Regions from separate parts of the Companilactobacillus sp. FL22-3 genome, predicted to be linked through region 2. Evidence: predicted binding sites of a transcription regulator. Region 2 holds the regulator's gene; each other region holds the start of a gene.
What was found. Region 2 encodes Rex, which represses fermentation and respiration genes when NADH is low (regulators of the CRP and FNR family bind a similar motif). Its sites were predicted from a motif close to TTGTGAANTANTTCACAA; they were not measured.
Positions count from the first base shown of each region.

Region 1: a site for Rex is predicted at 1,553-1,570, ahead of ACYT32_RS02215 (alanine dehydrogenase). Genes of this name have one in related genera too.
Region 3: a site for Rex is predicted at 4,245-4,262, ahead of ACYT32_RS04220 (OPT/YSL family transporter). Genes of this name have one in related genera too.

Region 1 covers NZ_JBTYYZ010000002.1:49,207-57,348, forward strand. Annotated here, with positions in the region: gene ACYT32_RS02200 (hypothetical protein) at 1-302, opposite strand, end outside; gene ACYT32_RS02205 (hypothetical protein) at 295-789, opposite strand; gene ACYT32_RS02210 (cysteine peptidase family C39 domain-containing protein) at 734-1,084, opposite strand; gene ACYT32_RS02215 (alanine dehydrogenase) at 1,585-2,691, shown strand; gene tdcB (bifunctional threonine ammonia-lyase/L-serine ammonia-lyase TdcB) at 2,729-3,754, shown strand; gene ACYT32_RS02225 (hypothetical protein) at 3,837-4,160, shown strand; gene ACYT32_RS02230 (MerR family transcriptional regulator) at 4,171-4,611, opposite strand; gene ACYT32_RS02235 (NAD-dependent epimerase/dehydratase family protein) at 4,704-5,723, shown strand; gene infC (translation initiation factor IF-3) at 5,982-6,515, shown strand; gene rpmI (50S ribosomal protein L35) at 6,530-6,727, shown strand; gene rplT (50S ribosomal protein L20) at 6,764-7,120, shown strand; gene ACYT32_RS02255 (YqeG family HAD IIIA-type phosphatase) at 7,193-7,720, shown strand; gene yqeH (ribosome biogenesis GTPase YqeH) at 7,707-8,142, shown strand, end outside.
Region 2 covers NZ_JBTYYZ010000009.1:65,641-73,782, forward strand. Annotated here, with positions in the region: gene ACYT32_RS09210 (2'-5' RNA ligase family protein) at 1-57, shown strand, start outside; gene ACYT32_RS09215 (iron-sulfur cluster repair di-iron protein, ric) at 137-418, shown strand; gene groL (chaperonin GroEL) at 503-2,134, opposite strand; gene groES (co-chaperone GroES) at 2,186-2,470, opposite strand; gene ACYT32_RS09230 (CPBP family intramembrane glutamic endopeptidase) at 2,602-3,228, shown strand; gene ACYT32_RS09235 (cation:dicarboxylate symporter family transporter) at 3,305-4,585, opposite strand; gene manA (mannose-6-phosphate isomerase, class I) at 4,834-5,802, opposite strand; gene ACYT32_RS09245 (redox-sensing transcriptional repressor Rex) at 5,824-6,474, opposite strand; gene ACYT32_RS09250 (ABC-F family ATP-binding cassette domain-containing protein) at 6,611-8,142, shown strand, end outside.
Region 3 covers NZ_JBTYYZ010000003.1:176,159-184,300, forward strand. Annotated here, with positions in the region: gene sdaAB (L-serine ammonia-lyase, iron-sulfur-dependent subunit beta) at 1-236, opposite strand, end outside; gene ACYT32_RS04210 (C69 family dipeptidase) at 375-1,805, opposite strand; gene ACYT32_RS04215 (PqqD family peptide modification chaperone) at 1,840-2,178, opposite strand; gene ACYT32_RS04220 (OPT/YSL family transporter) at 2,213-4,126, opposite strand; gene ACYT32_RS04225 (hypothetical protein) at 4,507-4,671, opposite strand; gene ACYT32_RS04230 (PTS sugar transporter subunit IIC) at 4,674-6,020, opposite strand; gene ACYT32_RS04235 (glycoside hydrolase family 1 protein) at 6,048-7,430, opposite strand; gene ACYT32_RS04240 (GntR family transcriptional regulator) at 7,593-8,142, shown strand, end outside.

The DNA of each region.
Region 1 (8,142 bases), on a different contig from region 2:
TCATTAATATTAATTGAAATAGTTTTAATGAAATCAGGGAAAAATATGGCCAGTATTCTTTTTTTTAGACTATTGTAATCGCAATATTGAATACCATTCTTGGAAATCTCCCAGTAGTCAAAATACTTTTGGATATTCAAAGAGATAATACTGGAAGTAATTATAATACTTAATAGCCCAAAGATAAATCCTATCAAAAGATCTCTTGAAATCAAATAACAAACCATGCCAATACATACTCCAATAACTAGTGATATTAACAACGGAATGTAGTTAATTTTTCTACCAAATTTTCTAGTCATTATTACCATCATCCTTTAATTTCATATTAATATAATTCATAAACTGAGAAGCACTTGAATCAAAATAGTTTGGGTAGTTATATTTATTTAGGTATTTATCAAATTTGCATGCGGACATGTATTTCTCATTCATAAACAGCAAATTTTCTATTAATGCATCAATATGCAAACCTTTATCATTTATCAAACTAAATTGGGTTGTAGTGTTTTCCGTTTTCTTTCGATTCTGTAGAATTTCTACTAAAGTATTCCTTACTTGAATCTTTATTTTTTGAATTTTTATTAAATACGTGAAATAAATATCATCCATACATTCTGGATATTCGTCATGCAACATCGTAATATATCGATCAGCGGATTTGAATTGTCCTATTTTAATAAAAAGCTTTATAACATTTTCAATCAATCCCAGTTGATATTCACCATTATTCTTAGATATTCCATTTAAGCAAATTTTTATCAAAAATGAAGGTGATAATACGTCCATTCCATCTCTGCACATAATGATTTGATCCATCATTATTTTTCAATAAGGCAATACATGGAAATCCTAAAACTGATAAATTGCTTTTTTGGCTAAAACTATTAACTTTAAACAAAGTGGTATTAATATTAAAACCTTTTAGAATTTCACACATTCGTTTAACGTTAATTCCAACAAAACCATCATAATATAAACTATTAAACTTTGAAGTATTTACTTTAAATCCTTGTGATTTTAACAATGTACATATTGCAGCACATCCACAATCCTTTTTCCTTGTTGTAGAACATGAGAATATGTAAGTTGCATTAAAGTCCCCCCCTTCACTTTGTTTATACTTTCACATTAAATCTATTCCTGTTAGTCTATTATGTCAAATATATCAATGATGTATATTTTCTTATAAAATCACTTGACGAAAAAGGTCGCTTCACTGGGATTTTTTTGAATCAAATTATTCTTATAAAAAGTATCAAAAATCAAAATAAAACTAAACTAAGAAAAGCACCTGTGAAAAGATATAAAGATTTTTAGTTTGAGAAGATTGATATATCAGCTTTGTTCACACTTGATGAACAGATGTTTAAATATCATATAACAATATTTGAGATCTGATTATTTTTGAAAAATGATAATTGTGAAATTAAAAAAACTTTTTCAATGAAGTCGCTTGCCAGGTCTGGTTCTACAAATTATTGAAGATTGTGAAAGGCTTAAGTCGCTTGTCAAGCATATATGTAAGCGTTACCATTTAGCTGTAATCAGATAGTTATAGTCTTCACAAAGGAGTGCTTAAAAATGCAAATTGCTGTAATTAAGGAACAAAAAGAAGGAGAAGGACGTGTCGCAGCAACTCCAGAGAATGTCCGTAAGATGGTAGATGCTGGTAATGAAGTCCTCGTTGAAAAAGACGCTGGAGTCGGTGCTGGCTTTACAAATGAAGAGTATGTTGCTGCTGGCGGTAAATTGGTTAGTCATCAAGATGGCTGGAAGGCTGAATTGATCATTAAAGTCAAAGAGCCAGATGCTGAAGAGTATCAATATTTTAAACCAGGACAAATCATTTGGGGCTTTCAGCACTTAGCTTCTTCGAAACCAACTGTTGAAGCGATGATGAAGGCCAAAACAACGGCCATTGGTGGCGAGACGATTGTTAAAGACGGCAAATTGGAATTACTAGCACCAATGAGTGCGATTGCGGGCCGTCGTTCCGTTATCATGGGAGCTTACTATTTGGAAGCTCAACATCAAGGAGAAGGAATCTTACTACCGGGAATTCTGGGTATCGATGCTGGCCGAGTAGTTATTTTTGGTGGTGGTAATGCTGCCGTCAATGCTGCTGAACTGGCTTTAGGAATGGGAGCTTCAGTAGTTATTATTGAATTAAAAGATAACCGTCTCAAATTCTTGGAAGATAAATTTGCCGGTCAAAAGTTCAGAGCTGTGAAGTCAAATGAAGAAAACTTGGCTCGTGAGATTAAAGATGCCGATATCTTTATTTCTACGATTTTGATTCCAGGATCGAGACCACCTAAGTTGGTCAAGGAATATATGGTTAAGTCGATGAGACCAGGTAGTGTGATCGTTGATGTCGCAATCGATCAAGGCGGAACCGTGGAAACAATCGATCATCCAACTACGATTGATGATCCAATCTTTGTAAAAGACGGAATTATTCACTATGCAGTTCCAAATCAACCTGGTGCAGTTCCTCGGACAGCAACGATGGCTTTAGCAAAGGGCAATATCAGTTATCTTTTGGAAATTGCGGCAAAAGGCATTGATGAAGCGATTAGAACTGACGACGCATTGGCCTCTGGAGTCAATCTTTATCAAGGACAGATAACCAATCAAGGTCTTGCTGATTCATTGGAATTGCCATTTACAGATTTAAAAGTTAAGTAGATCTCTTAAGATTTACTAAGGCGGGGAGGTATTAATAATGATTAAAAGTAGTATCGATAGCATTGTCAATATCCAAGATATCGAAGAGGCTAAAAGTATCGTCGGTAAATATGCTCGGAAAACGCCACTAGTACAATCAATGTTTTTGAGTAGAAATGTCGTTGGCGGGGATGTTTTTCTGAAATTAGAAAATATGCAACTGACAGGTTCATTCAAATTTAGAGGTGCTAACAACAAAATTAATCACTTAACTCCAGAAGAACGTCAACGTGGCGTTATCACCGCTTCAGCAGGTAATCACGCCCAAGGAGTAGCCTTGACAGGACATCTATTGGGAATCGACACCACTGTAGTTATGCCCAATGAAGCACCTCAAGCTAAACGTGATGCTACTCGTGGATATGGCGCAGAAGTTGATATTCATGGGGCAACTTTTGACGACGCTCACGAATGGATGAAGCTGCGGGCTCAAAAGGAAGGCAAGACAATTGTCGATCCTTTCAACGATAAATATGTTATCGCTGGTCAAGGAACGATTGGTTTGGAGATTCTGGATGATATTTGGGATGTGGATACCGTGATCGTACCTGTTGGTGGCGGCGGACTGATTTCGGGAATCGCCATCGCTTTGAAATCATTTAATCCTAATATTCATATCGTTGGAGTTCAATCAGAGAACGTTCACGGAATGTATGCTTCTGTTGAAGCCGGTCACATTACCAAACATCACGATGACTTTACTTTAGCTGATGGTACGGATGTTGCAGTTCCTGGAGATATTACTTTCCCAATCGTTAGTCAGTTAGTCGATGAGATCGTCTTGGTCAATGAATCGGAGATTGCTCAAGCCATGAAAGACTTGTTGCAAAGAACCAAAGTGGTAGCCGAAGGGGCAGGAGCATTGCCAGTAGCAGCTTTGGAATCGCGCAAGATCGACCAACGTTGGTTGAAGAACAAAAAGATTGTCGCAATGGTATCTGGAGGCAACGTTGACTTGAGTCGAGTTTCTAACATCATTGATCATTTCTTCAAACCAGTTAAGGCAGATGGGGGTATCGGCTGATCAAGAAGATTTTTGACCAAAAAGCTTGGAAGCGTCTATAATAGGGATGATTGAATGTGTACTCAAAGAAGGCATGATAATCATGGATGCAAAAAGCAATAACTTGATTCAAAGTCTGGGCTTAGCTTATAAGAACCAGGCAATCAAGCAGAATTTGGAGCTAAAAGAATTGATTGGTGATTGTGCAAGATCCTTGATGGGCAACAACGATGATAAAGTTTATTTTGAAGTCGTGGCAAAATTGTCGCATGGTTTGGTCAAATGTTACCAAACACAGCATCAAAAAGTTCCCCAGGAGATCGAAGCTATTTATCAACAAATAAAAAAAGACGTTCCACTCAAGAGTGTTGAGGGGAAGCGTCTGCAAAGACAATTTATCGCCGATCATCTTTCAGCTATTTTATAAATATCTTCTATCATATGAAGGGATCTCTTAAATTGAGATCTCTTTTTTCGTGCTTAACGAATTTAATTTGGGCACTGATGATATTTTGGGCGTTATGGTCAGAATAACGCTCAATTTTTGTATCGATTTCTCGCAGGTTATCCTTTAAAACTTGTTGTTGAGCTTCAACATTTTGCTTATGTTGTTTTAACATTTTCCTGCGCTGATCAATGGAACTAGTACCTTGCATACAAAGTTGAATATATTGTTTGATATCTTTTATGGGCATGCCGGTGTTTTTTAGACAACAGATGGTTTTAATAAAGCCAAAGTCAGATTCCGAAAAAACCCGATAACCAGCATTATTTTTGGATACAAAGGGTAAAAGGCCTTGCTTATCATAATAACGAATCGTAGAGGTCGCTAAACCAAAGTATTGAGCGACTTCTTTAATTGAATATGTTTTTTCCATAAAATAATTTCCTTTTCCTATTGCTTTAAACCATGGTTTAAGGTTTATGATCACGATAAATGATATTTAAGAATAATTCAAGAGGTATAGTTATGAAGAAGGTATTAGTAACTGGTGGAACTGGTTTTTTAGGATTACAAATCATTATGCAACTATTGAATCAAGGATATGACGTTAAAACCACAATTCGTAAGGATTCAGGACGTCAAAGAATCATTGAAGTTTTGGAAAATAATGGAGTTAAAAATATTAATAATTTATCATTTGTCAAAGCTGACTTATCAAGTGATGAGAATTGGAATGAAGCCATGCGGGACCGTGAAGGAGTCTTCAGCGTTGCCTCACCAGTTTTCTTTGGCAAAATTGAAAATGAGTCTCAAGCTATCAGTCCAGCCTTAAATGGAATTATCCGGGTGCTTAAAGCGGCCAATGATAATGATGTAAAGCGGGTTGTAATGACGGCCAATTTTGGTGGGGTCGGTTTCAGCAAATTTAGTGGAGTGACAACTGAAAAAGATTGGACTGATGAAAATCAAGCTGGGTTATCGATTTATGAGAAATCGAAACTTTTAGCTGAAAAAGCGGCTTGGAATTATGTGTTGGATCCTAAAGTTAAACTGGAATTAGTGACTGTTAATCCCGTAGCCATTTTTGGACCATCACTCGATTCCCACGTATCAGGTAGTTTTAATCTTTTGAAAAATTTGTTAAGCGGCAAGAACACTTGGTTACCGGATTTACCGTTAAATGTGGTTGATGTCCGCGATGTTGCCAGTATGCAAATTAAAGCTATGGAAACGCCCGCTGCCACTGGCCAAAGGTTTATCGCATCAGCAGATGGACAGATCTCTATGCAAGAAATGGGCGATTTAATTCGTCAAACTAGACCACAATTATCAGACAAGGTTTCGTCTAGACGGTTACCAAATTGGATCATCAATTTAGCGGCACCTTTTAATAAGACGGCCAGAGAAGGTCAATTAATGTTAAGGGTAAATCGAAACGTATCTAATCAAAAAGCCAAAGACATTTTAAATTGGCAACCACAATCAAGTAATTCTCAGGCTGTCTTAAGTGCAGTTGACAGCTTAATCAAATATTCTGAAGTCTAAATTCTTGGCAATTGACTAAAATGGTGCTAAATTATACCTACTGATTGTTTTGACAGTTATTAAATTAAAGTTATCAAGAGGTATTGACAGTCTAGTACTTTCTTGATATAGTTAATAACTGTTGAGATTAAGCAGAAGCGCCCGCTTCTCACCTATGCAATTGCCTCTAGGTTAATACGATTACGTAGATAATTATAGTGGGCAGGCTTGTGCAGCCCACTTTTTTTGTGGGTTAAATTACTCCGGAGGTGACTACTCATAGCAAGAGATTTGTTAATAAATGATCAAATACGTGCTAAAGAAGTGCGATTAATTTCTGAAAATGGTGATCAAGTTGGTGTTAAGCCAAAAGCTGAAGCACAACGTTTAGCTGAAGCAGCTAATATGGACTTAGTTCTAATGTCACCGGGTGCTAAACCACCTGTTGCCAGAATCATGGACTATGGTAAATATAAGTTTGATCTTCAAAAGAAAGATCGTGAAGCTCGTAAAAAACAAAAAACAGTTAGCCTTAAGGAAGTACGATTGAGTCCTACTATTGAAGAAAACGACTTTAATACTAAGCTTAATAATGCTCGCAAGTTCTTGGCTAAAGGTGATAAGGTCAAAGTTTCTCTTCGCTTTAAGGGTAGAGCTATCACTCATAAAGAGATAGGTAAGGAAGTCCTAGACCGTGTTGCTGAACAGACTAAGGATGTTGCTACGGTAACTACTAAGCCTAAAATGGACGGTCGTAGTATGTTCTTAATGCTTGATCCAATTAATGCAAAAGATAACAAAAAGAAGAAATAGTGGAGGGATTTTCAATGCCTAAACAAAAGACACACCGCGCATCAGCAAAGAGATTTAAGAAGACTGCTAATGGTGGTTGGAAGAGAATGCACGCTTATACAAGTCACCGTTTCCACGGTAAGACAAAGAAACAACGTCGCCAATTGGCTAAGCCAGGTATGGTCAGCTCAAGTGATATGAAACGTATCAAACAAATGTTAGCTACATACTAATTCAATTATTTTTTTTAATCAAAAGGAGGAGTCATTATGCCACGTGTAAAAGGTGGAACAGTAACTCGCAAACGTCGTAAGAAAGTTTTAAAATTAGCTAAGGGATATCGTGGTTCAAAACATATCACTTTTAAAGCAGCACATACACAAATCATGGTTTCATACCGTTATGCATTCCGTGATCGTCGCCAAGTTAAGCGCGATTTCCGTAAGATCTGGATTGCTAGAATTAATGCAGCTGCAAGAATGAACGAAATCAGCTACAGCAAATTGATGCATGGCTTGAAGTTAGCTAACGTTGACATCAACCGTAAGATGTTGGCTCAAATCGCTATTGAAGATCCAAAGGCATTCACAAGTTTAGTAGATACAGCTAAGAAAGCTTTAGCTTAATTTTTTAAAACGTAATTTGGATAACCCCAAATTACGTTTTTTTACTAATTAGCAGAGATGAGGATTAAATTGATGTTTAAACCGTATATTATGCTTGATAAGATCACAGATATCGAAGTTAAAGACTTAAAAGAACTCGGTATTACAACTATCATGACAGATTTGGACAATACACTTTTGCCCTGGAACAGTAATGAATATGATTTATCACTCCGTAAATGGCTTAATCAAATGGCCCTAAATGAAATTGAAGTTATGATCGTTTCTAACAACAGTTATGAACGTGTGGAAAAAGCAGTTCACGAGTTACCCGTCAGCATCGTGGCCCGGGCTGTTAAACCATTGCCATTCGTGATCATGGAACATCTTAGAGAAGAAAGAATCGACCCCAAAACAGTTTTGTTTGTGGGCGACCAAGTAATGACTGACGTCTTAGCTGGTAACATGGCTGGGTTAAAGACTGTTTTAGTCAGACCATTGGTGAAGACTGATGCCAAAAAGACCCGTATCAATAGATTTTTTGAACGTCCGATTCTAAAAACAATGCAAAAGCATGATAAGAACTTATATTGGAAGGATTCATTAAATGACAGAAAATAATGAAACATTGTACTGCATGGGCTGTGGTGCACAAATTCAAACCACAGACCAAGACAAACCTGGTTATGTTCAAGCTTCGACTTTGAAAAAATATCTTGAAGACGACGGGGATGAAACTAAAGAATTATTCTGTAAACGTTGCTTCAGATTGCGTAATTACAATGAAATCACTGATGTAGATGTTTCTGACGATGATTTCTTGAAATTGCTAGATTCAATCAGCGATGAGGATGCTTTGGTCGTAAATGTGGTGGATATCTTTGACTATGAAGGCAGTGTTATCCCAGGTCTTCAACGCTTTGTCGGCGATAAGAAGATCTTAGTAGTCGGTAACAAAGTTGACCTTTTGCCAAATTCCGTTAACCAAAATCGACTTTTGAACTGGTTACAACAAAAGAGTAAAGAGAATGGAATCAAGTCAG
Region 2 (8,142 bases):
ACTATTTTAGATAACAATGATTCCAAAATCATTTTTCGCCAATCGCTAAAAGATTGAACATACTTGATATTAATCAATTAATAACTCTCCAAGTTACTTTATACTCAGTTTATCAATTAAAAGCGAGGTAAAGGACATGTCACAAATCAAAGATTACTTAACCGAAAACAAAGATCAATTGGATACATTTACATCAGCAATCACTCGAGCTCATGGTAAGAATCATCCGGAAGTCTTCGAAGTGAGAGATATCTTCGTCAACATCGAACAAAAAATTGCTCACGGCGATGAAAACTTAACCGCTGACTTCAATCGCTTAACTGATGTCACAAATAACTTTGCCATACCTAATGATGTTTGCCCTGTATTTCAGGCAACCTACCAAATGCTTTCAGAAATGAACCATCTGGTTGCATAAAAAACTAAAAGAGCAGTCGATAATTTCCAATCTGGATTTTATCGACTGCTCTTTACTATTGATATTTATTTTAAAGGGAACGAATTACATCATTCCGCCCATACCACCAGCAGCTGGGTTAGCAGCAGGTGCAGCAGGTGCATTTTCGTCAGGTTTGTCAGCAACAACAGCTTCAGTTGTCAACAATAATGAAGCAACACTGGCTGCGTTTTGTAAGGCTGAACGTGTAACCTTAGTTGGGTCAATGATTCCGGCATCAACCATGTTTTCCCACTTGTTCGTAGCGGCATTGTAACCAATTTCGTTCTTTTCATTCTTGATATGTTCAACGATAACTGAACCTTCCATACCGGCATTTTCAGCGATTTGGCGAAGTGGTTCTTCAAGAGCACGGGCAACGATGTTGATACCTGTTTGAACGTCTCCTTCTTCGCTAAGAGCGTTAACCTTGTCCAAAACGTTCATCAAAGCTGTACCACCACCAGCAACGTAGCCTTCTTCAACAGCGGCACGTGTAGCGTTTAGGGCATCTTCAATTCTGTACTTACGTTCTTTCAATTCCGTTTCAGTAGCAGCACCAACTTTAACAACGGCCACACCACCAGCTAATTTAGCTAGACGTTCTTGAAGCTTTTCTTTGTCAAAGTCTGAAGTTGTTTCACTGATTTGTTTCTTGATCAATTCAACACGTTCACTGATAGCATCTTTGTCACCAGAACCTTCAACAATAGTTGTGTTGTCCTTTGTAACTGTAACTTTACCAGCTTGACCTAATTGGTCCATAGTTGTGTCTTTTAGTTCAAGGCCAAGATCAGAAGTAATAACTGTACCACCAGTCAATGTAGCGATATCTTCTAGTTGAGCCTTACGACGGTCACCAAAACCAGGAGCCTTAACAGCAACAACGTTGAAAGTACCACGAATCTTGTTCAATACAAGTGTTGGCAAAGCTTCACCTTCAATATCATCAGCAATGATCAAAAGTGCTTTACCTTGTTGAACAATCTTTTGTAGCAATGGCAAGATATCTTGGATATTTGAAATCTTCTTGTCAGTAATCAAGATATAAGGGTTATCAAGGTCAGCTTCCATCTTATCGTTGTCTGTAACCATGTATTGTGAAATGTATCCACGATCGAATTGCATACCTTCAACAACGTCAAGTGTTGTATCAATACCTTTTGATTCTTCAATTGTGATAACACCATCGTTACCAACTTTTTCCATAGCGTCGGCAATCAAATTACCAACTTCTGGGTCAGCTGAAGAAACTGAAGCTACTTGAGCAATATCTTTCTTACCTGAAACTTTGTGTGAAATATTGTGAAGTTCGTCAACAGCGGCGTTTGTAGCCTTTTCGATACCTGTTCTGATACCAACAGGGTTAGCACCGGCTGTAACGTTCTTCATACCTTCTTTAACGATTGCTTGTGTTAAAACAGTAGCTGTAGTAGTACCGTCACCAGCAATATCGTTAGTCTTTGAAGCTACTTCGGAAACTAACTTAGCACCCATGTTTTCGAAGTGGTCTTCCAATTCAATACTCTTAGCGATTGTTACACCATCATTTGTGATTTCTGGTGAACCATAGCTCTTTTCAAGAACAACGTTTCTACCTTTAGGTCCGATTGTTGTCTTAACTGTGTCAGCTAGTTTGTTAACACCATCTAGCATCTTTGAACGTGCATCTTCTGAAAATTTAATTTCTTTAGCCATTAATTTTCACACTCCATAATTTAAAATATATTTTTTCTTGTTTAATTTCGATTAATCAACGATTGCCATGATATCTTTTTCATGAAGGATCAAATATTCGTTATCTTCGTATTTAACTGTTGAGCCTGAGTACTTGTCAAAAAGAACTTTGTCACCCTTTTTAACGTTCATTGGCAACTTAGTACCATTATCAGCAACTAAGCCTTCACCAACGGCAACAACCTCTGCTGTTTGAGGCTTTTCTTTAGCGTTGTTTGCTAAAACAATGCCACCGACTGTCTTTTCTTCTTCTTTATCGACTGTTACAATGACTCTATCTCCAAGTGGTTTTAACAATTTAAATACCTCCAATATATTACCTTAATGTTTTTTTAGCACTCAACTATCTGTTGTGCTAATCACAAGTTTTATATTAACATTATATTGTGAAGTTGCAAGTATTTACCTTTAAAAAAATGGAGGAAATTATGTCCTATCGTACAAATCAGTTTTTCACATTGCTGGCCTATATTTTGTTGCTGTCAGTTGGTAGTTTTTTATCGATCCTCAAAATAACTGGCACAGCATATTTTGCCACAATCACCGTTGCGGCTTTGGTCGTTACTGGAATCATGATGTATTTGGTCAAACAAAGTGGTCCATTAGAGTTTGAGAAAAAAACTGACCTGAATCATGCTCTCCAATGGATAATTATCGGAACCTTGGGGGCATTGGTCGTTCAATTTGGAATTGGCTTTGCGGATAAATTAATTTTTCACGTCAGTACAGAATCACAAAATACGCTCAACTTGTTATTGATGGTCAAAGCTTATCCATATTACTTTCTTTACGTTATGATTGCCGCCCCTATCATGGAGGAGATCATCTTCCGGCGCGTCTTCTTTGCTAACTTGATCAAACCAACTAATATTTACGTTGCTGCGATTATCGCTGCGTTTCTCTTTGCTTTTATGCATCAAGACACTCGGTTCTTAGTATATGTCTGTATGGGACTTTGGTTCTCATATGTTTACTACAAATCTCAAAATATTTATATCAGTGCCGGCAGCCATATCGTTATGAATGCAATTGTTTTAACTTTGCAGATCATCTAAAAAAAAGCCTACCGATTTTTCTCGGCGGGCTTTTTGTGTGTGTTTAAATTGTTTCTAACTACACGGAGTTTTCTCATCAGTCCCCACGTGTATAAGCTGCAACGTACTTGGCACGTTTTTCTTCGTCAAATTCCTTCTCACTTTTGGCAATAATGACGGTCGCAAGTGAATTTCCGACAACGTTAACGGCAGTACGTCCCATATCTACGAGACGGTCGATACCCGCAATGAAGGTCAAACCTTGCATTGGTACACCGATAGTCGATACTGTGGCTAGGAGTACAACAAACGATGCTCCAGGAACTCCGGCCATCCCCTTAGATGTTAACATCAATACCACCACAAGGGTAATTTGTTGCCCTAAAGAAAGGTGAATATTATACGCTTGAGCTAAGAATAAAGCGGCTAAAGATTGATAGATAGCAGAACCATCTAAATTAAAAGTATATCCGGTCGGAATAACGAAAGATACGATTCCCTTTGATGATCCATAGTCTTGCATCTTTTTCATCATCTTTGGTAAAGCAGCTTCCGAACTGGCAGTAGTAAAAGCTAACATAACTTCATTTTCGATGATCCTAAATAATTCATAAAATCTTACGTGGAATAAGTGTCCTACGGCAGCCATTATCACAAAGACAAAGAATGCCATCGTTGCGTAAGCTATCACGATAAAAAGTGCCAAAGGTTTCAAAGAATTGAAGCCCATTTCTCCAACTGTAACTCCAATCAAAGCACAGACACCAATCGGTGCTAAACGCATTACCCAGTTAGTAACTTTAAACATAACATTGGCAACGGCATTCAGCGTATCGGTGATAATTTGACCTTGCTTGCCGATTGAAGCTGTTCCTAATCCAAACAGAACTGAGAAGAAAATAATTGGTAACATGTCACCCTTACCGAGTGATGCAAAAATATTGGTTGGGATAATACTCATGAGAATCGACCAAATTCCCGAATGTTTAGCTGTTTTGGCAGTAGCAGCATATTGACTAATATCCGAACCTTTTAGGCTGTGAATATCAATATATGTACCAGGATGCGTAACATTAGCAACTAAAATACCAATAATGATCGCTAATGTTGTCATAATCTCAAAATAAACTAAAGTCTTTAAACCGATCCGACCTAATTTTTTGATATCGCCCATATTGGCAATACCCACGGTCAAACAGGAGATAACAATTGGCAAAACAATCATTTGAATCATTGAGATAAACATAGTCCCAATGTTCTGCATTACTTGAATGGCGGCTTTATTTTGATAAAAAATTTGTCCTAAGACAATTCCCAAGATCAGGCCAATAATAATTTGCCACCCTAAACTGACTCGAAAAAATCGTTGTTTCTGCAATTTTAAGTCCCCTTTTTTGAAATCTTAATTTTAATTATAGATGACTTTTTAAAGAATGGGGAATTGTTAACGGTTCCAAATTAAATATTTTTTTATTTTATTAAAATGTACGAACTAAATAAATAGTCTTTACCAAGATAGTTCTACTTTTGCTTAAATTTTCATTAAAAAAATACAGAATATACGGATTTATTTTTCCGCTATTCTGTATTGATGAACGATTTTTAGTTTTTTTCTTAAAATTGAGTTTACTTTTCGCCAGATTCTGAAGCGATGATATCCAAGTCACCTGACAAAGTCCAAGCATCAACTGTGGCTGGAACAATCAAGTGGATACCCTTCTTCAAATCATAATCTTGGCCATCAACTGTAATCTTACCAGTACCATTTAGAACTGAGATCAAAGTGTATTTGCCAATTTGATGGTGAAGCTCAACAGGTTCTTTGATCTCCCAGTGATAAACTGAGAAGAATGGTGAAATTGGTGGTTGAACAAAGGTTGTGAACTTGTTTTGGCCGACTTGTTTGGATTCAATATCAAGTTGAGGATCTTTATGAGGCACGGTAATAGTATCCTCAGATTGTTTGATATGTAGATCACGTTTCTTTCCAGTAGTCTTATCAACCCGATCATAGTCATACAAACGATATGTTGTATCACTGCTTTGTTGGGTTTCTAAGACCATGATCCCCTTATTTAAGGCATGAACCGTTCCACTTGGTACATAGTAGAATTCGCCCGCCTTAACTGGGACTTTTCTCAAAAGATGATCCCAATCGCCTGATTCGATCATTTGGTCAAGTTCAGCTTTATTCTTAGCATTGTGACCATAGATCAAATATGAATTAGGCTCAGCATCGATGATATACCAGCATTCTGTCTTACCTAATTCATGTTCATGCTCAGCTGCATAGGCATTGTCTGGATGAACTTGAACTGAAAGACTGGCTTCAGCATCTAAGATCTTAGTTAACAAAGGAAAAACTTTGCCTTCTGGATTACCAAATAATTCGCTGTGATTTTTCCAAAGGTCATCAACATATTGTCCAGCAAATTCGCCATTTTCGACTTGTGATCTACCATGTGGATGTCCAGAAATTGCCCAACATTCACCAATCGTGCCATCAGGAATATCATAGCCAAACTTAGTTGCTAATTTTCTGCCACCCCAGATTTTTTCGTGGAAGACAGGTTTCAAGAATAATGGTTCACTCATTATAATTCCCCCCAAAGGATTTTAATTTGTTTCTTCTGTCATTGACTTATCACGGTCTAAGAAGAAGATCAACGTCTGCAATTCATTTGCCAAATCGACATAATGAACGCGGATACTACTTGGTACATTGATAATAACCGGTGTAAAGTTTAAGATACCGCGAACGCCAGCCTCGGCTAACTGATCAGCGGTCGTTTGGGCAGCGTTAGATGAAACTGTCAAAATGCAGACATCGATCTGTTGCAAGTTAAGTTGTTCTTTCAGTTCGCTAATATAGTAAACTGGTACGCCACTCTTAACTGTACCGACAATTTCCTTATTGATATCAAAAGCTGCCGCAATTCGCACATTATTAGTCCGAGAAAAGTTATAATTTAGTAAGGCGTTACCTAAATTACCAACTCCCACTAATGCGACGTTGGTTCGTTTATCTTGATTCAAGAGCTTCTTAAAGAAAGCCACTAAATCGTTTACATCGTAACCGTAGCCACGTTTCCCAAGTGCACCTAGATATGAGAAGTCACGTCTAATTGTAGCACTATCTATCTTGACCCCTTCTGATAATTCGCCAGAGGAGATTTTTTTTGTGCCTTCATCCTTGAGAAATTGAAAGTAACGATAATAAATTGGTAAACGCTTTATTGTTGCGTTTGGAACTGTTGTTTTTGTCATAATTTACCACCATATGTGTGTCATTTCACTAACATTTATAGTAAATAAAAATCCAAAAAAACGCAATACGTTAAACCTATAAAGGCACAAATTATTAATTAATGATAAAATTGTGAAGACATAAAGGAGTTATATTTTGATTTTATTACAAGCACAGAACATTACGAAAAATTTTGGTACCAAAAAACTTTTTTCCAATGTCAGTTTTGAAATCCAAGACAATAGCCGAATCGGTTTAGTTGGACGTAACGGCGTTGGAAAATCTACTTTGCTGAAGATCATTTCAGATCAAGAAAGTTATAACAGCGGCAATATTGCGTTGAAAAAAGACACCAATATTGGCTATTTAGCACAGGATTCAGGTCTGAACAGCGATAATCAAATTTTCTTAGAATTGGAAAAGGTATTTGACTACCTCAAAGAACAAGAAAAAAGGATGCACGCACTTGAAGAAAAATTAGCTGATCCTAATGCTGATGATTACGAAGATATCTTAAAACAATATGATCAACTACAAAATACTTTTCGCCAAGAAAATGGTTACGGTTATCAATCAGAAATCCGCAGTGTCCTAAAGGGCTTCGGTTTTGAGGAAGAAGTTTGGCAAAATAAAGTCTCGACGCTTTCTGGTGGTGAAAGGTCACGTTTAGCGATGGCTAAAATGCTCTTGGAACACCACGATATCTTACTCTTGGATGAACCGACCAACCATTTGGATATCAACACGGTTGAATGGCTAGAAAATTATTTAAAGGGCTATCGAGGTGCTCTAGTCATCGTCTCTCATGACCAGTACTTCTTAGATAAGGTCGCCAATGAGATCGTCGAGATCAATCAGCATTCCTCAACTCACTATTCCGGCAATTATAGTTTCTACCTGCAAGAAAAGAAAAAGAATCAAGACATTGCTTGGAAACATTATGAAGAGCAACAGGCTGAAATCAAGAAGGCCGAAGAGTACATTCAAAAAAATATCGTTCGTGCATCAACTACTAAGATGGCTCAAAGTCGTCGTAAAAAGTTGGAACATATGGATGTTTTGGAAAAACCTGGCAGTGACCAAGGCTCAGTCCACTTCTCATTCAATATCGATAAAGAAAGTGGTAATGACGTGCTTTTGGTTAAAGATGCAGCCATTGGCTATGATGATCAGATCATGTCTGAGCCAATCAATCTGGATGTAAAAAAAGGTGAACGAGTTGGTATCATTGGTCCTAACGGAATCGGCAAGTCAACTTTTCTCAAATCAATTTTGAATAAGATACCTTTAATCAAGGGTACTAGCCAATTCGGCGCCAACGTTCAAGTCGGTTACTACGATCAAAATTTGAAGGGCCTAGATCCTAAAAAAGACGTGTTGCACGAAATCTGGGATCAATACCCACGTCTCGATGAACAAGTTATCCGCAATAAATTAGGTGCCTTTCTATTCAGTGGCGACGATGTCTTGAAACCTGTCGCGGGACTATCTGGTGGTGAAAAAGCACGTTTGACGCTCACTAAGTTGTCGATGGAAAACAATAATTTCTTGATTATGGATGAGCCAACTAACCACTTAGATATTGATAGCAAGGAAGTGCTTGAAGATGCCTTAAAGAGCTTCCCTGGCACCGTCCTCTTCGTTTCACATGATCGTTACCTCTTGAACACTTTAGCCAACAGGATCGT
Region 3 (8,142 bases), on a different contig from region 2:
TCATCATCAGGCTCCATCCCTAACAAACCACCGACAATAGCAACATCAGTTCCATGACCACGGTACGTCTTAGCAAAAGATTCATACAAGTCGATAGTTATTTTGTCAGGCTGCTCGCCAAAAATATCATGCACGACTTTACCAATTCTAGCTGCACCAGCTGTATGCGAACTGCTTGGTCCTACCATGACTGGACCAATAATATCAAAGACACTTTTAAAACGAATATCCTTCATAATCAATACCTCGTGACTTTTTTCATTAACTAAATTTTACAATTAATAGATATTAAAATCATTATTATTTTCAGATAATAAAAGACCTAGCAATCAAAATTTGATCACTAGGCCCTCCTGTTTCCTAAGTTTTTTTAATTAAAGATTTGGATCCATCTTGAAAGTCAATTTGCTCAATTCAGTACCTTGAGTAACTAAGTCTGCCAAATGTGCCATTGTCTCTTCATTGTAGTGTTTTACAATCTCATGGTTTTGTTCTGTAAGGTAATCTGTCAAAGCATCGCCTGACATTGTAACAGCCTTCTTGTCAACTTCAGCAATCTTTCTGCGTGCCCATTCTGACAAAGCTTTTTGATAGTCTAGGTTAGGTTCGACGAATTCCTTGTAGTGTGACTCAACTACCATTGCCAAAGCTTCATACATCCAATAGGCACTCTTTAAGTCCATCTTTTCTGGAGTGTAGCTGTATGATTCATCAATGTCATTAGCATTAGTAAAGAATGGTACTTGTGGACAGAAGCTAGGAATACCAAAGCCAGTCCATTCAACACCAGCAGCTCCATTCTTATCTGAATCTCTCATTTGAAGGATATGGGAGTTGGCTGTACGTGATAGTGAAATAGCACGATAAGTCTTCTTGTCATGTTCACTGCCGCTACCAAGTGGATCATATTTTGTTTCATTGTAGTGTGACTTCAAAATATATTGAATGTCTTCCACAGCAATCTTGTGGTCTGGTTTTCTGATAAATGGCAGCTCAGCTGATTCTGGGTCTTGTGTGTCATCAGATGGGTTCAAATAACGTTGGGCAAACCATACACGAGGTGTGTTGTAGTGATGATCTTTTTCAGTATCTGTACCAAAGATATGACGGAAATCCCAACGATCAAAATCAGGGTTTAAGTCATGTTCGGAAACAAATTCTTGGATACCATCAGCCCACATGTAGTTGTCAGGATCGTTAAAATCAATATCTTGGATAGCTACTTGGTTAGCAGCGACTGCATAACAATCATCGGGGATACGTACAGCTACCCATTGATGTCCAGTTACGACTTCCATATACCAAACTTCATTCTTGTCGTTGAATTGAAGTCCATTACCTTCAGCTGAACCATATTTAGCAACCAATTTACCTAAGTATTCAACTCCATGACGAGCTGAATCGATATATGGCAAAACTAAAGTTGCAAGCGAGTCTTCAGCTAGTCCATTCTTAACGTATGGATCAAAGGCAAGAACTTTTTCATTGGCATAAACACTTTCAGTTGCACTCATACCAACGTTCTTTTCGTTAAATCCATCTTCTTCATTAGGACCGGTACTTTGATCGGCATCAAGTGTCGATGTATAACGATAGCCGCTTTCTGGATAAGGTGCTGTCATTTGATTATATGGTGAAGTATATGTTTCGTGACGTCCTGAAACTGCAGGTTGTACAATGATCCGTTTTCTGTAGATAGCATTGAGACGGTCTTCATTTCTGGAAATATAAGTTGCTCCGTCCATTGAAGCCTTCTTACCTACCATGATTGATGTACAAGCTGATAATTCGATACGATCTGTCATTTTAATATCCCCCATTAATTTATTTTTATAATACCTATGATACACGTTCAATTAGATGATCAACATTCTCAATTTGTTGTAAAAACAAAATTAATCTCGTATAGCGATATTGGTCAGTATCTGGGAATTTTTCGGCCAGTTCCTTACCAATTTCGTAGGCATTACGATGACCATTGACCTTAGTAAAGACGTAACTGCCATACTCGTCTAATTCCAAATAAGTTTTCTCAGGAATTCTGACATGCAGCTTCCGGAAAAACTTCTGAATCGGATGATCTTGTTCACGCACGATGGTAATGATACCGGCTTTTCTTTCAAAAGTTACTGCCGGATTCTTTTTAAAAACCATCTTCTTTAAATCTGCTTCAGTCAATTGTGGACGTTTTGCCATTTTTATCGCCCCTTAATTATTTTGTTTCTTTTTTAATATTTAATAATGGAATAATAATGCTTACTACTAGGACTGCCAAGAGGATCAAGCCCATTTCATTGCTGCCGGCAAAGCCGGATGGCATCTTGCCACTCAAGACACCAGTTACGTGCAAGATAATACCAATCAAACCAATAATTGAACCACCAGCGATTAAACCAGATGAAAGACTGACACCACTTTGCACACGTCTGTCCTTGAGTTCATTATCTGCCGTAACTTTTTCGATCAATAGTTTGATCAAAGCACCGACTAAGATAATTGAAGTCGTGGAAATTGGTAGATAGAATCCTAAAGCAACCGTCATAATTGATAAACCTAACATCCAACAAACGATGGCCATAACGACACCGATGATGATCATGATCCAAGGCAAATTTCCAGACATGATACCGGTCGTCAATGTAGCAATCAAGTTAGCTTGAGGCATACCAAATGGTGGATTTGAACCTGTAATTTTAAGTTGAGGTTCAAGGATTACTGTAGTACCAACTACAACAATGACACCAATCATGGCAGCAATCATGAAGTATCTCATCATTTCATTCTTGTTACCACCGATAATATAGTTAACCTTTTGTGTCTGCATGTAGGCACCACCAACAGAAATAGCTGTAACGATGAAGACACCGAATAGTAATAGTGTTTGATTATGTGCATTGCTAGTCCAGCCACAAATGACAAAGACTAAAGTCATAATAACTAATGAAGCAATTGTCATACCGGAAACTGGAGCGTTAGAACAGCCAATCGTACCAGCTAAACGTGCTGAAACGATAACGAATAATAGAGCTAAAATCAAAGCTAAAATACCACCAACAAAGGCCATGGCGATATTGCCAGAAATAAAGAAACCAACAACGAAGATAGCGATAACAGCGATAACTAAAGACCAAATACCTAGCATATTGCGATCGTCACCACCACTGTTTCTGGCATTAAGAGTTTTCTTAATTGAAGTAACGATAACTGGAATCAATTTAACCGCACCAACGATACCACCACAGAGCATCATCCCGGCACCGATATATTTCGAATAAGAACCGGCAACTTGGTCGACACCCATCTGGTTAACCGCGATGGAAACATCATTCCAGTCTTTAGCATGATTCCCAGCCATTTGCGTAAAATTAGCAATCAATGGCGTAATAGCAAAGTTAGAAAGAATCGACCCAGCAAACATCGTTAAAGCAACATCTAGCCCGACTACGAAACCAATTCCGGCTAACATTGGATTAACTTCGGTCGACATCTTCCAACGATAAAACGAGTTACCGATGTAGGTGATCGTACTATTGACCCAGCCAAATACTTGCGTCGTCAAAAGTGTCAAAATACCACCGATTCCAAAACCGATCCCCATAAATTTCAGAGAATCACCACCAGCTTCAGAAGCAACTAAGGCTTCCGAGATAGCCATTGATTCTGGATATACCAGCCTGCCATGCTCTTCAACAACCAAATAGTTTTGAACTAAGGAGGCCGTCCCAATTGCAAAGAGTACCGCTAAGGCTCCGACAAAAACCCCAGAGATAAAATTGACGCGTCCACCAATGATAATAATTGCAGGTAGAACATAAATCATCCCACTGGCAATGGATTCACCACCACTGGACATTCCTTGCATGAGATTTTTTCCCAGGATACCTTTCTTCTTGGCAAAAGCCGCAATCAAACCAGAACCAATAATTGACCCTGGAATACCAGCAGCAACCGTCAATCCAGCCTTCATTCCTGAATAAGCTGTCGAAGCGGCAAAGATAACTGCCAAGATGGCACCCATAATCATGACCACAGAATTGCCGCCATGATTATCTTGATCAGTCACATACGGTACATATTTTTCTCCAGATATGCCACCGTAAGCTGACTTAGATAAACTTTTCTTCATCTAAAACATCCCCTAACTTATAAAGTGGTTCGTTTCGCTCAAGAAATAATTATCATTTTCTCCTTTGTTTGATTTCATTTTTATGGTAACGCTTACAGACATTTAAAACAACCAAATTTTGTGATTAAAATCACATTTTCTTTAAATAAAGTCACAGAATTGCCAACGTGTGTAGGTTTTGTGAACATGTGTATACACATGGTTAACAGTGGAAACTGATATAAGTGCGTATCCCTCCATTCTAAGGTTCATTATATAAATCATATAAAAGCTTTATTTTGATAAGATGGAATTTACTTAATAACCTTGCCCACTATGGATTATAGAAGCTTTACTTTCATATAACAAAAAAATCCCACAAATTAATGTGAGATTTTTCATCATTTTTTCTTATTAGTAGCCAACTTGTTTCTTAACTCAACGATAAACAAAATAGCTACAACAAAGGTACTGACAGTCGTAAGATTTAAGCCAAAATTCACTAGATCGAATAATCCTAAGAGGATCAAAGCAGCTACCGCTAAATAACTAAACCAAATTTTCATAATTAGGCTTTAGCTTCTTCACGGTGCATTTCAGCTTGTTTTGCGGCTACACGTTCACTGATCTTCATGAATGGTAGATACAAAGCAACACCGACTGCCAAAATTATGACTTGTAGTACGACTGAACGCCAATCACCTGCAGTTGATAGATATGGTCCAATCAGTGGAGGTGTGGTCCATGGAACTAAGACGACGGTTCTTGAAACCCAGCCGAACAAGGTTGCATAGTAACCCATCAAAGCACCAATCACTGGGAACAAGACGAATGGAATCATCATAGGTAGGTTGAAGACAATTGGATAACCAAAGATCATAGGTTCATTGATATTGAAAATACCAGGTGCCAATGAAAGTTTTGCCACGTCTCGACTAGACTTAACTTTACTGAATAATAGAATAGCAATAATTAATGAAATAGTTGAACCAGAACCACCAACTAGTACGTAGTTTGAAACGAATGAAGTTGTGATGATGTTAGGAATAGCTGCATGATGAGCATAAGCTAACATATTCTGATTCATGTTGATCAAAACAAGTGGGTCCATCAAAGAACCTGAAATAACAGTTTGGTGAATACCCAAAGTAAAGAGGAAGTTAGCACAGAAGTAAATGACACAGAAACCGACGATACTTGTGTTGAAACCTCTGAGTGGTTCTTGAATCCAATTCTTGATCAAATTGATCAAATCGGCATTGAATAGACCTGATAGTAATGCAGCAATCAATGCAAAGAGTGACATCAAAATCAAAGCAGGAATCAAAACACTGAATGATTGACTGACTGCAGGTGGAACATTTTCACCCAAATTAATTTGTAACTTTTTAATTCCGGCTAGTTTGATAAAAATGGCTGTGGCAACCAAACCAACGATAATACCACCGAACATACCTTGTGTACCGGTATTTAAATAACTCATACCACCAGTAACAGTATGCATCGTTTTCCCATTTAGACCGGTTAAAGAAATTTGACCTGGCATCATGATAAAGAGTGAAGCCAAAGCCATTGCGGCTGCAGCAATAGGATTATTAAAGCCTTTATTACGAGCCAACATGTAACCGATCATTGGTGCAACCAAAACACCAGCGACATTTAAAGTACCATTTGCGATGGCATTACCAAAGACTTGAACTTTAGCCAATGTGGCACCCTTGAATAGCCAAACAAAAACTGTGTTATTTAACAGTGTTCCTAATCCAGCAATAATGAACACTGGTAAGATAACCGCGAAAGCATCACGAAGTGACCTTAGATAAACCCAATTACCAACAGTCACTGAAACTTTAGTGAACTTGTCAAGAAATGAACTATGTTCTAGTTTTTCTGACGTTGTTTCATTACTTTCCATAATTTCGCCCCCAAAATATCTTTTAGATTATTTCAAATCTGATAAATCTGCACCATTAGTAGCGATAACATGTTGCAACCACCAATAGCTCTTCTTTGGTACACGTTTCATATCCTTCAAATCATGGTTGGTACGGTTGACATAAACCGTTCCATAACGTTTATCCATATTTCCGCTGGAACTTGGAATATCGATCAATCCCCAGCCAAGATATCCAAGCACTTTAACCCCATCTTTGAAAATGGCATCTTTCATAGCTTGAATATGTTCGCGATGATACTCGATCCGTTCGTTGTCTTGAATTTCATTACCATCGAATTTCTCACGCAAACCGATACCATTCTCAATCGGAAACATAGGTACGCTATATTCGTTATAAACTTTTGTCAAAACATCTCTAAATCCTAATGGATCAATTTGCCAACCGAATTCGGATGCCTTGAGATAAGGATTCTTTTCGTTTCCTTTATCAAGATAATAATTAGGAATTGTACCTTCTGGAACTGCTTTGGAATTAATGGTGTCGCTTCTATAATAGCTAAATGCAATAAAATCAGATGAAACCTTAACCAAAGTATCCGAATCTTCCTCACGATAATCCATATCGATTGCACGATTCTTGACAAAAGTCATAACTTCATTTGAATAACGACCATAAACAAACACATCCAAGAGATCATTATTCATGAATTCATTGATCTGGCGTGCATAAAGAATATCTTTTGGATCAGATGTTGCTGGATAAACTTCACTATAAGCTAACATTCCTCCAATCAGGCAATCAGTCTGGTCATGAATATAATTTGCTACTCCGGCATGTACCAGCATAACGTGATGACTTATTTGATACAATTCATCGACCGTCTTGTCACCAGTCAAGTACCCTGCAATTCGGAATGCTTCACTAGAATGATATAGATTTTGCTCGTTGAAAGTGATCCAGTATTTTACTCGATCACCGAAACGTTTAACCATTTCCCGGCCGTAACGAACAAAAGCGTCGACCACATGTCGAGACAAGAAGCCGTTGTATTCCTCAGCTAAATGCAGCGGCATATCGAAGTGATATAGACAAATCATTGGCGTTATATTGCGTTTCAACAAAGCGTCAATCAAATCACTGTAAAATTGAATGCCTTCTTCATTGAACTCACCATCGCCTTGCGGATTGACTCGGCTCCAAGAAATTTGAAAACGATAAAAATTCATCCCTTGTTGTGCCATCAGATCAAAATCCTCGTTGTAACGATGATACTCATCAATCGCATCATGCCAATCAGAACTATTCTCTGTAGCAGGTCGAATATCATAAACCGACTTGCCCTTACCTCCAAGATCATAGGCTCCTTCAGTTTGCATGCTCGAAGTGGAGTTACCCCAAAAGAAATTCTCTGGTAATTTTTCTGTCATATCCACCTTCCTCTCTGTTGTTTATTTTTGAATACGCTTTCAGTATAGACTCACTTTCGAGATATGTGAATATTTATTTTTATAAAAGTATATGCTTTTATTCCCAACAATTATTTCTTTTTAATGATAAAATAGCAGTAATAAGTTGGGGAGATTGGAACAATGGCCTATAAATACAAAGAAGTAGCGGATCAAATTCGTACACAAATTCAAAATGGTATCTATGCTCCAGGTGAATTATTGCCAGACCAAAATCAAATTGCCAAAGTTTTTTCAACCACACGGATCACTGTTCATAAGGCGTTACAGTTATTGATGGTTGAAGGAATGATCTATTCGAAGCGAGGTTCAGGAACCTACGTTAGAAAAGATTATAATCAGGCCGAACATGACAGCGAGTATGGTAAAGTTTCACCTATCGATAAACCTCTAGGGGCAACCATGACCAATCAGGGTAAAAAAGTTACCAGTAAAGTACTTGAATTATCCGCTCGAATTCCTACCAAGGATGAAGCTGACAAACTGTTGATTCCAGAAACTGAGCCCGTCTACGTTATTCGGAGGATTCGTTTCGTCAATGGTGTCGTCTTTGCTTCAGAACACACCGTCATGCCGACCTCAATCACAACTCTGACTACGGATATCTTGGAAGGTTCAATCTATGGACATTTACAAGAAGCCGGCTTACACATTGAAGGTTCTCACCGTATCA